Regions from separate parts of the Bacillus sp. AP8 genome, predicted to be linked through region 1. Evidence: riboswitches for the same ligand, from Rfam matches in the RefSeq annotation. Region 1 holds a riboswitch; each other region holds the start of a gene.

Region 1 (3,218 bases):
AGTAAGCAAGATTTCCAAGACCACCTGCACCTACGACACCTGCCATAGCTGTGTATCCAACTAACGCGATAGTTGTAACGGTTATACCTGACACTATAGCTGGCATTGATTCTGGAATCAAAACCTTCCATATAATAGTGCTCGTTTTTGCTCCCATTGCTTTTGCAGCTTCAATAACTCCTTTGTCAATCTCTCGAAGAGCAATTTCAACCATGCGAGCATAAAATGGAGCAGTACCGATGATTAAAGCTGGTAATGCAGCTTTTTCCCCAATCATCGTACCCATTAATAATTTCGTAATAGGTATTAATAAAACAATTAATATAATGAAGGGAATGCTTCGGAAAATATTCACATAAGCACTTACAACCGTATACACTACTTTATTAGCCCATAGATTACCTTTAGATGTTAAAAATAATAGCAATCCTAGAATGACACCAAACACAAATACTGCAATCACTGAAATACTTGTCATAAACAATGTTTGTTTTGTTGCTATCCACATAATTTCCCAGTCTACATTAGGAAGGTATTTCTCAAGCATTCGTGATCACCTCCACGCCAACGCCTCGTTGATTTAAAAAGTCGATGGCTTGCTTTAATTGATTCGCATCACCATCAATATGGAGAAACAATGTTCCATAAGATCCTTTTTGAGTTTGTGAAATTTGTCCTTGAATAATATTTATATCAAATTCAAAATTACGAATTAGTTCAGTAACAACTGGTTTTTCTGCATCATCACCAACGAAAGTAAGCTTGACAACATTTCCAGTTTGATATTTTTGCAATAGATTTTCAATCGCCTCAGCTGTATCTTCAGGATTTGTTAGTTGTTGTACGAAACGTTTTGTAATATCTTGCTGTGGATTTTTAAAGACATCCAAAACCTCTCCAATCTCTACAACCTTACCTTTTTCCATAACCGCTACTCGATGACAAATCTTCTGAATAACATGCATCTCATGAGTAATTAATACGATTGTTAAATTTAATTTCTTATTGATATCCACTAATAAATCTAAAATGCTATCCGTCGTTTGTGGATCTAAAGCAGATGTAGCCTCATCACATAACAATACTTTAGGATTATTTGCAAGTGCTCTTGCAATACCTACTCTTTGTTTTTGACCGCCGCTTAGTTGTGAAGGGTACGCATTTTCTCTTCCTTCTAAACCAACTAACTTAATTAGTTCATTTACCCTTTTAAGTCTAGTACTTTTGTCAACACCGGCAATTTCCAATGGAAATGCAATATTTTCACTAACTGTTCTAGACCACAATAGGTTAAAATGCTGAAAGATCATTCCAATCTCATGTCGTGCTTTACGAAGTTTTGCACCTTTTATAGCAGAAATTTCTTGTTCAGCTACTGTTATTGTTCCCGTAGTTGGTACTTCAAGACCATTTAACATTCGAATAAGAGTACTTTTTCCAGCTCCACTATAGCCAATTACTCCAAATATTTCACCTGGTTCAATATCAATTGAAACAGAGTCTACAGCTTTCAATTTATCCTTCAACCCAATGGAGAATAATTTTGATACGTTTTGAATTTTAATCATATTGATCACCTCTTTGTCCATAACCATTTGGACAAATATTTATTTATACATTGCCCTAAACAACAAAAACCTTTCTGCAAGAAGAGCAGAAAGGCATAATAATCTAAGCTTGACCTTTCTCTCATCTACCAAAGTATAACTACTTTGTGTGATTTGGCACCATTTCAAATTAATTGACGGTTGCCGGGCTTCATTGGGCACATCCCTCCACCACTCTTGATAAGAGTTTCAAAAAAATATTTAATTGTTGTTAGAATAAATATTTTAGTAAGGTGATTCTATCACTATATAAATTTACTGTCAACTTATTTCACTCAATTTGACAGTATTTCCATCCATTTTTATGAAACAGAGATAGGGTTTATCGATGTTTTTCCAGTAGCTACTTTAATGGCTTCTTCTAACTCTGCAATCAAATCATCTACATTCTCAATTCCTATCGATAAACGAACTAAATCTTCAGACACACCAGACAGCTTTAGCTCTTCCGCACTTAATTGTTGATGCGTTGTACTTGCCGGGTGAATGATTAAACTTTTAGCGTCACCCACATTTGCTACGTGACTCCACAGTTGAATACTGTCAATCAATTTAGCACCCGCTTCTCTTCCACCTTCAATACCAAATACAGCGACTGCTCCTGCACCTTTTGGTAAATATTTTTCAGCTAGTGCATAATTTTTATTATCTTTATCTCCTGGATATAGTACCCATTTTACAGCAGGATGGTTTTGTAAATATTCAACGACTTTCTTTGTATTCGCAATATGTTCCTTCATGCGAACATGAAGGGTTTCTAAACCAAGAACAAATTGAAAGGCACTATTTGGACTAATAGCTGGACCTAGGTCACGAAGTAATTGTACTCGAGCTTTTGTAATGTATGCAGCCGCTCCAAGTGCATCACTGTAGACAAGATTATTATAGCTAGGATCAGGTGTTGTAAAGCTAGGAAACTTACCTGTACTCCAGTCAAACTTACCGGCGTCAATGATTATTCCACCTAATGTTGTTCCATTTCCTAAAAGCCATTTAGTTGCCGAATGAATAACAATATCTGCTCCATACTCAATTGGTTTGCATAAATATGGTGTCGCAAAAGTATTATCAATGATTAATGGAATACCATTTTCGTGTGCTATTTCAGCCACTTTTTCAATATCTAAAACATGTAAACTTGGATTTCCTATCGTTTCAGCAAAGACTGCTTTTGTTTTAGGAGTAATAGCTGCTCTAATGTTTTCTGGATCTTCAGCATCGACTAAATGAACTTTGATCCCGTATTTCGGTAGAGTATTAGCAAATAAATTAAATGTACCGCCATATAAATGAGAAGCCGCAACAATCTCATCTCCAGCTTCTGCTAGATTTAATATAGCTAGAGTTATAGCAGCCATTCCACTCGAAACGGCAAGAGCTCCAATACCACCTTCAAGTAAAGCAACTCGTTCTTCAAATACTGTTACCGTCGGATTATGAATGCGCGTATAAATATAACCTGGTTCTTTCAAACCAAATAAATTCGCTGCATGTTCACTATCCTTAAATACATAAGCGTTACTTTGATAAATCGGAGTGGAACGAGCTCCTGTTACTGGATCTACTTGTAAACCTCCATGGACACTTAACGTTTCGAAGCTATACTTTTTT
Region 2 (3,218 bases), on a different contig from region 1:
GGGAAAACTAGAATCTTATAATGCCGTTGCTTCAGCGATGGTAGGACAATCTGAAGTTTTTATTACTGTTAAGAAACAATTAGACAAATTAACTCCTCAACGTTTGTATACATTATGTGCTTCAGCAATGTCGACTGTATCTATGTCGATTGTTGGTGCCTATATGACAATGATTGATCCCAAATATGTTGTTACGGCTATTGTATTGAACCTTTTTGGAGGTTTTATCATCGCTTCTGTTATTAATCCATATAAAGTGAATCCTGAGGAAGATCTTTTGGTTATTGAGGAAGAGAAGCAGTCTTTTTTTCAAATGCTAGGAGAATATATAATGGATGGCTTCAAAGTGGCTGTTATTGTTGGAGCGATGTTAATTGGTTTTGTCGCCTTAATGACTTTTATTAATGCTATTTTTGATATGGCAATAGGGATATCATTCCAAGATATTCTAGGATATATCTTTGCACCAATTGCCTTTTTAATGGGAATTCCATGGTCTGAAGCAGTAGCTGCTGGTGGTATTATGGCAACTAAACTTGTTACAAATGAATTTGTTGCAATGATAAGTTTAGGTGAAATTGCAGCTAGTTTTAGTAATCGATCATTAGGAATTATTTCTGTTTTTCTAGTTTCATTCGCGAATTTTTCTTCAATTGGTATTATTGCAGGGGCGGTTAAAGGGTTGAATGAAAAACAAGGGAATGTTGTAGCTCGCTTTGGATTAAAACTCTTATACGGTGCAACTTTGGTAAGTTTATTATCAGGAATTGTTGTTGGGTTAGTTATATAAAAAAGCCTGTTTAACTTTTGATTGATACTCATTTGAATTTAGTGAATGTGTCAAGATATCGATGGCATTCTTGACCAAATTAACACTCTTCGGACGAGTAAAAAATCGAGAAACATTCATGTATAAATAGATTGGAACATATGAAGGAAGGCTTGGATTATGGCTTATGTAGGTATATTACTCTCTGGAGCTACGTTGTTTCTAAATAGTTTTATGCTTTCAGGAAAAGCAGACACTAAAAGTGTAGCTATTTTTAATTTATTTGTAGGAATATTACAAGTGATCATTCCCTTTTATTTAATCATTATTTCTGATCAAAGTAATTGGACGATATATGGATATGCAGCTACGTTCTTGTTTGGATTGACGTTTCTTTATGTGAGCTTTACTTTTTATAAGGGAATGGATGGAAGTGGTTTAGGTTGGTTTTCGCTATGGGTTTCCATTATAGCTATCATGTATGCCATTATTTCAGTTTATCATTTTCATGATTATGTGAATAGTTTAACGTGGTTTATGTAGGCATTTCTTTGGTACTTGTTTTACGTATTAAATATTTTAAAAAAACCAGTAGAACAATATGTAAGTAAAGTCGCGTTCGTACAATCATGGGTTACATTAACTTTACCTGCTATTTTATATTTAATAGGTGTTTGGCAAGATCAGTTTATTCAAAGACTATGGCTAATCATTTTACTTGCTTCTATCATCTATTTTATAAAAGAGGCAAATGATATTAAAGATATATTAATCAGATTTGATAAATAGAAAAAATGATGGGAAGAAATAATGATTAACATTAATGTGGAATATTATTTTAAGGTTGCATTACAAAATATTTTAATCTGAATTATCAAAAAATATTGACTTTTAAAAAAATCGCTTGTACAGTAGTATCAAATCCTATCATTTTTGAAGGAAGAAAATCGAAATATATTGAATAAGTAACTTTCTTATCAAGAGAGGAGGAGGGACTGGCCCTTTGAATCCTCAGCAACAGACTTTTTAAGTACTGTGCTAATTCCAGAAGCAACTATGCTTGAAGATAAGAAGAGTCGATAACTCTGATGCCAAAACCTCTTCTTAACAATGGAAGAGGTTTTTTATATTGACGTTATCGAGATTGTTTTTATGAACTCGATGAAGTTAAATTACAATATTTTGAGGTGATTAATATGTCAAATGAAGTATTACAAGCAATCCAACTACTAAAAGAAAAGAAATGGGTCGATTTAACGCATACCTTCGGACCAGAATCTCCACATTTTTCGGCATTCGATGCTGCACAGTTTCAAACATTATTTACTCATGACGATGGATTTTTGGCACAAAGTTTTAAGTTTGCAGGACAATATGGCACACACATCGATGCCCCAATTCATTTTGTTCGCGGGCAAAGATTCCTAGATGAAATTGATTTAAAGGAATTGATCCTACCTTTAATTGTTATTGATAAATCAAAAGAGGCAGCTGAGAATAACGACTATGTTTTAACGGTTGAAGATATTCTTCAATTCGAAGAAGTCAATGGAAGAATTAGTGACGGAAGTTTTGTCGCCTTACGAACAGATTGGAGTAAGCGTTGGCCAGATGAAAAAGCTTTTAATAATAAGGATGAAGAAGGGAATAATCATGCTCCTGGTTGGTCAGTTGAAGCATTAAAGTTTTTATTCGAAGAGAGACAGATTAAAGCTATTGGACATGAAACATTTGATACAGATGCAAGTGTTGATTTTCAAAAAAATGGAGTACTATTAGCCGAGTATTATGTACTTGATCAAGATACATATCAAATTGAATTATTAAAGAATTTGGATCAATTACCACCAAAAGGTGCTGTTATTGTGAATATTGTTCCAAAGCCTGAAAAAGCATCTGGTTTTCCTGTAAGATCTTTCGCTATCCTACCTTAATTATGGATACATATGCTTTCCATAAAAGAGGAATGATAATAGTGATGAACGTTAGAGAAAAAGAAAGAATTCTTTATCAAAACAGTCAAATAGAAAGAGAGTTAGTGAAGTTTTATCATATTCGTAATTGATTGAATATGGATAGAATGATAATTTATAAATTTAGAAGGCATCACAAAAGCTGATTGATAGTTTTTATGATGCCTTTTATATTTTTATGACGAAGTAGTTATAAGTAGGGGAATGCTTGGTAAATCGAAAATAACAAATGTCAGTATTGTAGTTTGCTTTTGTAATACATTAATCCTGATTTTTAGCAAGAATTGATTGAGTGGTTCCATGAGACTCATTCGGAAGAATTGAGAGTGACAAGGCCGCAAAATGGGGAACGAGCAAGGAAGCTTGGCATTCGGCGGCAGTAAGTGAACAGAATGGATTCTTTTAACACTGTGATATTGAAAACAGCTTTACATTAAAAAAGTTTTTATTATTTTTATTAGGGTAATATTTGAGAA
Region 3 (3,218 bases), on a different contig from region 1:
CAGCTAGTTTACTAGTATATCCACTTAAGAAGTGATACATTGCTTGTTCTTTTGATAGCTTACTAATTGGAGGTAATACTCCAAATGCATCGGCAGTTAAAAAGATAATTGTATTTGGATGTCCTGCAACACTTGGTACGACGATATTATTCATAACATCGATTGGATATGCAGCACGAGTGTTTTCTGTTAATGTTTTATCTGAATAATCAGCGATTCTAGTGTGCTCGTCAACCACAACATTTTCTAATACTGAGCCAAAGCGAATCGCATCAAATATTTGTGGTTCTTTTTCTCTAGAAAGATCAATACATTTAGCATAGCATCCACCTTCAACATTGAATACACCATTTGAAGACCAGCCATGCTCATCATCGCCAATTAATTTACGGTTTGGATCGGCAGACAATGTTGTTTTACCAGTTCCAGAAAGTCCAAAGAATAATGCAACATCTCCTTCTTTTCCGACGTTAGCAGAACAATGCATAGAAAGGATGTTATTTTCAGGAAGAAGGTAGTTCATGATAGAGAATATAGATTTTTTCATTTCTCCAGCATATTCTGTTCCACCGATTAATACTGTTTTATACTCAAAAGAAATAATAATGAACGTTTCTGATTTCGTTCCATCAATAGTAGGATCTGCTTTAAAATTCGGTGCTGAAATAACCGTGAATTGCGCATCGTGATCCACTAATTCATCTTTAGTAGGACGAATGAATAATTGGTGTGCAAAAAGATTATGCCATGCATATTCATTTACTACTTGAATGGGTAGACGTGATTTTTTATCAGCTCCTGCAAAACCATTAAAAACAAATACTTCTTCTTTTTCTTTTAAATAAGAAATAACTTTATTATAAAGCTTTAAAAATACTTCTTGAGAAATTGGTTGGTTATTAACCCAATCAATTTTATCTTTAGTAGATGCTTCTTCAACGATATATTTATCTTTAGGAGAACGTCCAGTATATTTTCCAGTCTCAGCTTTAACAGCACCAGTAGATGTAAGTACTCCTTCATTACGAGTTAATACTTTTTCAACTAATTGTGGAACAGAAAGCTGAACAGAGACATTATTTCCTTCTAAGAGTTCATGTAGCTCATTTGAAATCTCTACCGTATTCATATAAGAAATACCTTCCTTTATCATTAATGTAATTTTTTTCTTAATAGTATAACATATTAAATAGTATAACACATTTGATTTATTAATCTATACTAATTTATTGAAAAATCACAAACAGTTCAAAAAATGCACGTTTTCATTAATGAATGTGTATTATTAGATTTCTTCCATCTTAATTTAAGTATAAAATATAAATTCAAAGAAAGTATGTTAGAATTTTCACATTTCATAAAACTTTCTATTATTACATATTCCCCAAGGTTTTATAAGGGTGAAAAGTTGACAAATATTATAGTTGTGTTATTATGTGTAAACGAACGGATTCTCTTATCCTGAGCTGGTGGAGGGACAGACCCGATGAAGCCCAGCAACCTGCTATATGTAAAATAATCACATATTTGATTATTTTTGTAGCAAAGGTGCTCAACTGATGCAAGGCATTGGTCCTTGAACGATAAGAGCGAAAGGCTGATGTACGTAAACAAGTACCCTTTCCTCACATCAAGGAGAGGTTTTTTTTATGGACAAAAAATCCTCTGAAAAACCTAAAGAAAGTTCCTGTGTCTAGGAAAATGAATTCCGTCAACAAAAGAGGGAAAAATGAATAGTATAACTATTCGAGAAAGCCTCTACCAAATTTGAGGAGGGTAATTTGATGTCTAAGAAACGTCGACTTTTTACTTCAGAGTCAGTAACTGAAGGACATCCAGATAAGATTTGTGACCAAATATCAGATTCCATTCTGGATGAAATACTAAAAAAAGATGCAAATGCACGAGTAGCTTGTGAAACATCTGTTACAACAGGACTTGTGTTAGTTGCTGGAGAAATAACAACATCTACTTATGTAGATATTCCTAAGATTGTAAGAGAAACAATTAAAGGAATTGGCTATACTAGAGCAAAATATGGTTTTGACGCTGAAACTTGTGCAGTGTTAACTTCTATAGATGAACAATCTGCTGATATCGCTGCAGGTGTTGATAAAGCGTTAGAAGCAAGAGAAGGACAAATGACAGAAGAAGAAATTGAAGCCATTGGTGCAGGAGACCAAGGATTAATGTTTGGTTTTGCGTGTAATGAAACAAAAGAACTTATGCCTTTACCTATTTCATTAGCGCATAAATTAGCACGTCGTTTAACGGAAGTTCGTAAAAATGGAACTCTTGGCTACTTACGTCCAGATGGTAAAACACAGGTTACAATTGAATATGATGAAAATAATCAGCCAGTTAGAGTTGATACAATTGTTATTTCTACTCAACATGACCCAGAAATAACTCTTGAACAAATTCAAAAAGATTTGAAAGAGCTTGTTATTAATCAAGTAGTTCCAGCAGAATTAATTGATGAGAACACGAAATACTTTATTAATCCTACTGGCCGTTTTGTTATTGGTGGTCCTCAAGGTGATGCTGGATTAACAGGTCGTAAAATAATTGTAGATACGTATGGCGGTTATGCACGTCATGGTGGTGGAGCATTCTCTGGTAAGGATCCAACAAAAGTAGATAGATCTGCAGCTTATGCCGCGCGTTATGTTGCTAAAAATATCGTTGCTGCTGGATTGGCAGATAAAGCAGAAGTTCAATTAGCATATGCTATTGGCGTTGCTAAACCTGTTTCCATTGCAGTAGATACTTTTGGTACTGGTAAGGTTGATGAAGATGTATTAGTAGATGTAGTAAGTAATCATTTTGACCTTCGTCCTGCAGGAATTATTAAAATGTTAGATCTACGTAAACCAATATATAAAGGTACAGCAGCATACGGTCATTTTGGTCGTACAGATATTGACCTTCCTTGGGAACGTACAGATAAAGCAGAAGAGTTGAAAGCAGCAGCTCTAAAAGCATAATAAAAAAGAGAGCATTTAGTTATGAATGCTCTCTTTTTGTATTTCATTCGTATATATAAATGGAACAATAACGTATTTTCTAGATCTAGTGCCTACCATGCTAAAGAGTAACCTTCTAACAGACTTGTTTTACTTTTGGTTGCTCCTTAAATAAGTTCCTTACTTTTTTTGTAGAGATTTATAGTATTGTCCTTTTTCTACATATTGACGTCTTATTCTTTGCATATCGGC
Region 4 (3,218 bases), on a different contig from region 1:
CAATAACCCTTACCCCTTGTTCACGTAAGAGTAATGAACTTTTTCCGAAATATTCAGGATTTTCTTCGTACTTCAACTTCCCATCTAAATATTCTGGGAGGCTTGCATTCGGATATGCAGACAGTACTGCTTTTTTAAAAAGAGGTACTTGTTCAAACGAACGAATGGTATGATATGGACCAAGACGACAATTAACACCGACAACATCTGCTCCAAGTTCTTCTAATCTTTCTAGCGCATCACTCAAATGCATTCCATTTTGTAAATAACCAATTTCATGTAGAGATACATTCGCAATAATTGGTAAAGTCGTTTCTTGTCTGGCAATTTTCAGAACGGACTCCATTTCCTCAAAATCATAATAGGTCTCCAAAATAATACCATCTGGATTTTCTAATAATAAGCTGAATAATTGCTCTCGAAAATTTCTTTTTATTTCATCTATCGAAATGTCCGATTTGCGAAGACTTCTCGTCGCGCCAATTGTCCCAAAAACAAAACAATCCTCATTTGCCGCACTTCTAGCTATTTTCATTCCTTCTCTATTAATTACGGAAACCTGATCTTCTAATCCGAATCTTTTTAACTTATAATGATTCGCTCCATAAGTATTCGATTGGATAATTTCCGAACCGGCAATGACGTACGCTTGATGAACACTTTTAATTAAGCCTGGATTCGTTATGTTTAATTCTTCAAAACATTGATCTACACCAGTAGCATAAAGAAGTGTACCCATCGCACCTTCACCGATCAAAATTCTTTTTTGTATTTCATCACGAAAATTCATGACGTACTCACCTCAATATCATTTTTCTGGTAGTTTCTACGTTGAAAAATAGTCATCCATTAAACTAAACTATTTTTTCGACTTTGCTGTAGAGCTTGTTTTAAATCTAAAAGTAAATCATCTACATGTTCAATACCTACAGAAAGTCGTAGTAAGCGATCATTCACACCCATTTTATCTCTCATTTCTTTCGGGATATCAGCATGTGTTTGCGTATATGGATACGTAATTAATGATTCCACTCCACCTAAGCTTTCTGCATAACTAATGATTTTCAAATTTTTCAAAATGGCTGCTACTACCGAAATATCTTCCACTTCGAATGAAAGCATTGCTCCATGTCCATTACTTTGCTTTTCATTAATCGCTTTCTGAGGATGAGATTGAAGTCCTGGATAGTACACTTTTGTGATCAGGTCTTGTTCTTCGAGCCAGCTAGCAATTTGATATGCATTTTTTTGCTGTTGTTCCATACGAATTGCCAATGTTTTTATACCTCTTAGTAGAAGCCAAGAATCTTGAGGTCCAAGAATAGCACCTGCTCCATTTTGCAACTTTAACATTTTTTCACTAAGTTCAGGAGTTGCGGTTACTACTAAACCAGCGATTACATCATTATGTCCACCTATATACTTCGATGCACTATGAATAACAATGTCAGCACCAAACTGGATTGGCTTTTGTAAATATGGTGATAAAAATGTGTTATCTACGATTGTTAATAAGTGGCGCTCTTTTGCTATTTGACAAACTGCTTGTAAATCTGTCACCTTCATTAATGGGTTAGAAGGTGTTTCTATAAATAATGCAGCAGTGTTTGGCTTTATTGCTTCAATTATACTTTCCGTACAGGAAGTATCTGCGTATGTAGCTGATATTCCAAAGTTCTTAAAAATTTCTTCTAAAACACGGTATGTTCCTCCGTATAAATCATCTGAGATGACGATATGATCTCCAGCTTTAAATAGGAATAAAATCGTTGAAATCGCCGACATTCCAGATGAAAAAGCAAACCCTGCGTCACCTTCTTCTAAAATGGCAATTGCTTCTTCGAGTGCTCTTCTTGTAGGATTAGCTGTTCTAGCATAATCATATCCTGTGCTTTTACCCAGCTCAGGATGTTCAAAAGTAGTACATTGATAGATGGGTGTACTAATGGCTCCTGTCGATGGATCTCTTTTTACTCCTGATTGAACTAGCTTAGTAATAAAATTCATATTTCATCCTCCATTTTATCAACAATTCATTTTTTTAATATGTAATGATCATTAAAGAGATTTATAATCTCACCAATGATTTTCAATCAACTTCTTGATGGTGTATGTTCTTGGTGGATGACTCTATTTTCAGGTAATGCATCTACAATTTAACTGCATTGATTTTATCATTTGGCATATTTTCGTTCTTTTTTAATATAAGTTCTAAATCATTTGCAATCCTAAGGTTAGTGCCAAGTAGATATACTCATTTCTCGCATTTGCTGCATCAAAATTCCTTACTTCATATCAAAAGTAACGTCTAACCATGCCTTTGATATAAAAATCATTTTCAATATAAACAAAAAGCGCTCTTCCACTATGAAAGAGCGCCCTTATATACTTATATTGACTTCTCTCTCATCGACTAGAATATATTTCTACTGGCATTGGCACCGTTCATTATATGATGGTTGCCGAGGCTTCACAGGACCAGTCCCTCCACCTCTCTAGATAAGAGTATGATATGTAGTTAATTGTTAATATTTTGTTTTTTTATCATAAGGAGTATTTTCAGATTTGTCAATATATTTTAACAATAATTTATGTAATACACTATTTTCGCTAACTTTGTTGCCTATTAAGATGGAGGAAAAATAGGCTATGCTACTCTCTCGGATGCTTGATTTCCACAGGGCGGTCAATCTTCATACAACAGTCTCGTACCTTACGCTTCAATTGACCTTTTTTATCCACTACTTTTATTCACCAAACTTATTGAAAATCCACAATCTTTTAGCAAACTGTCCTGTACTAAAATGCAAATTAGTTAGTATACCTACCTAATATTTGGTATATTGGAGAAAGCGAAAAATTCAAGGAAAAGAGGAGACTACTCGATGTGGCAAGAATTCAAAAAATTTATTGATCGTGGTAATGTGTTAGATTTAGCAGTTGGGGTTGTTGTCGGAACGGCATTTGGAAAGATCATCACTTCTTTCGTAGAGGATGTATTAATGCCTCCTATCGGCTTATTAATCGGAAAAGTTGACTTTACAGACTTATATATTAATCTATCTGGTAAAGATTATCCTTCTCTCGCTGCTGCAAAATCAGCTGGAGCGGCTACCATTAACTATGGATTATTCTTAAACAATGTCATTAACTTTTTAATTATTTCTTTTTGTATCTTTATCGTTATTAGACAGATAAATAAATTCACGAAAAAGAAA

The links. Region 1 has a riboswitch for S-adenosylmethionine ahead of BN349_RS18450 (methionine ABC transporter ATP-binding protein). Riboswitches for the same ligand answer to the same signal wherever they lie in the genome.
Region 2: linked by a shared signal. The riboswitch ahead of BN349_RS02375 (cyclase family protein) and the one ahead of BN349_RS18450 (methionine ABC transporter ATP-binding protein) in region 1 are both predicted to bind S-adenosylmethionine.
Region 3: linked by a shared signal. The riboswitch ahead of metK (methionine adenosyltransferase) and the one ahead of BN349_RS18450 (methionine ABC transporter ATP-binding protein) in region 1 are both predicted to bind S-adenosylmethionine.
Region 4: linked by a shared signal. The riboswitch ahead of BN349_RS08240 (trans-sulfuration enzyme family protein) and the one ahead of BN349_RS18450 (methionine ABC transporter ATP-binding protein) in region 1 are both predicted to bind S-adenosylmethionine.

Annotation. Positions count from the first base shown of each region.
Region 1 covers NZ_CAPG01000076.1:78,205-81,422, forward strand. The annotation lists gene BN349_RS18445 (methionine ABC transporter permease) at 1-547, opposite strand, end outside; gene BN349_RS18450 (methionine ABC transporter ATP-binding protein) at 540-1,568, opposite strand; SAM riboswitch class I at 1,687-1,794, opposite strand; gene BN349_RS18455 (O-acetylhomoserine aminocarboxypropyltransferase/cysteine synthase family protein) at 1,910-3,218, opposite strand, start outside.
Region 2 covers NZ_CAPG01000012.1:68,310-71,527, forward strand. The annotation lists gene BN349_RS02365 (NupC/NupG family nucleoside CNT transporter) at 1-790, shown strand, start outside; partial or broken gene BN349_RS23115 (AmiS/UreI family transporter) at 950-1,558, shown strand; SAM riboswitch class I at 1,741-1,842, shown strand; gene BN349_RS02375 (cyclase family protein) at 1,966-2,703, shown strand.
Region 3 covers NZ_CAPG01000080.1:5,033-8,250, reverse strand. The annotation lists gene pckA (phosphoenolpyruvate carboxykinase (ATP)) at 1-1,129, opposite strand, end outside; SAM riboswitch class I at 1,454-1,590, shown strand; gene metK (methionine adenosyltransferase) at 1,785-2,987, shown strand; gene BN349_RS19190 (gamma carbonic anhydrase) at 3,147-3,218, opposite strand, start outside.
Region 4 covers NZ_CAPG01000034.1:38,342-41,559, forward strand. The annotation lists gene BN349_RS08235 (bifunctional homocysteine S-methyltransferase/methylenetetrahydrofolate reductase) at 1-790, opposite strand, end outside; gene BN349_RS08240 (trans-sulfuration enzyme family protein) at 850-2,007, opposite strand; SAM riboswitch class I at 2,404-2,506, opposite strand; gene mscL (large-conductance mechanosensitive channel protein MscL) at 2,886-3,218, shown strand, end outside.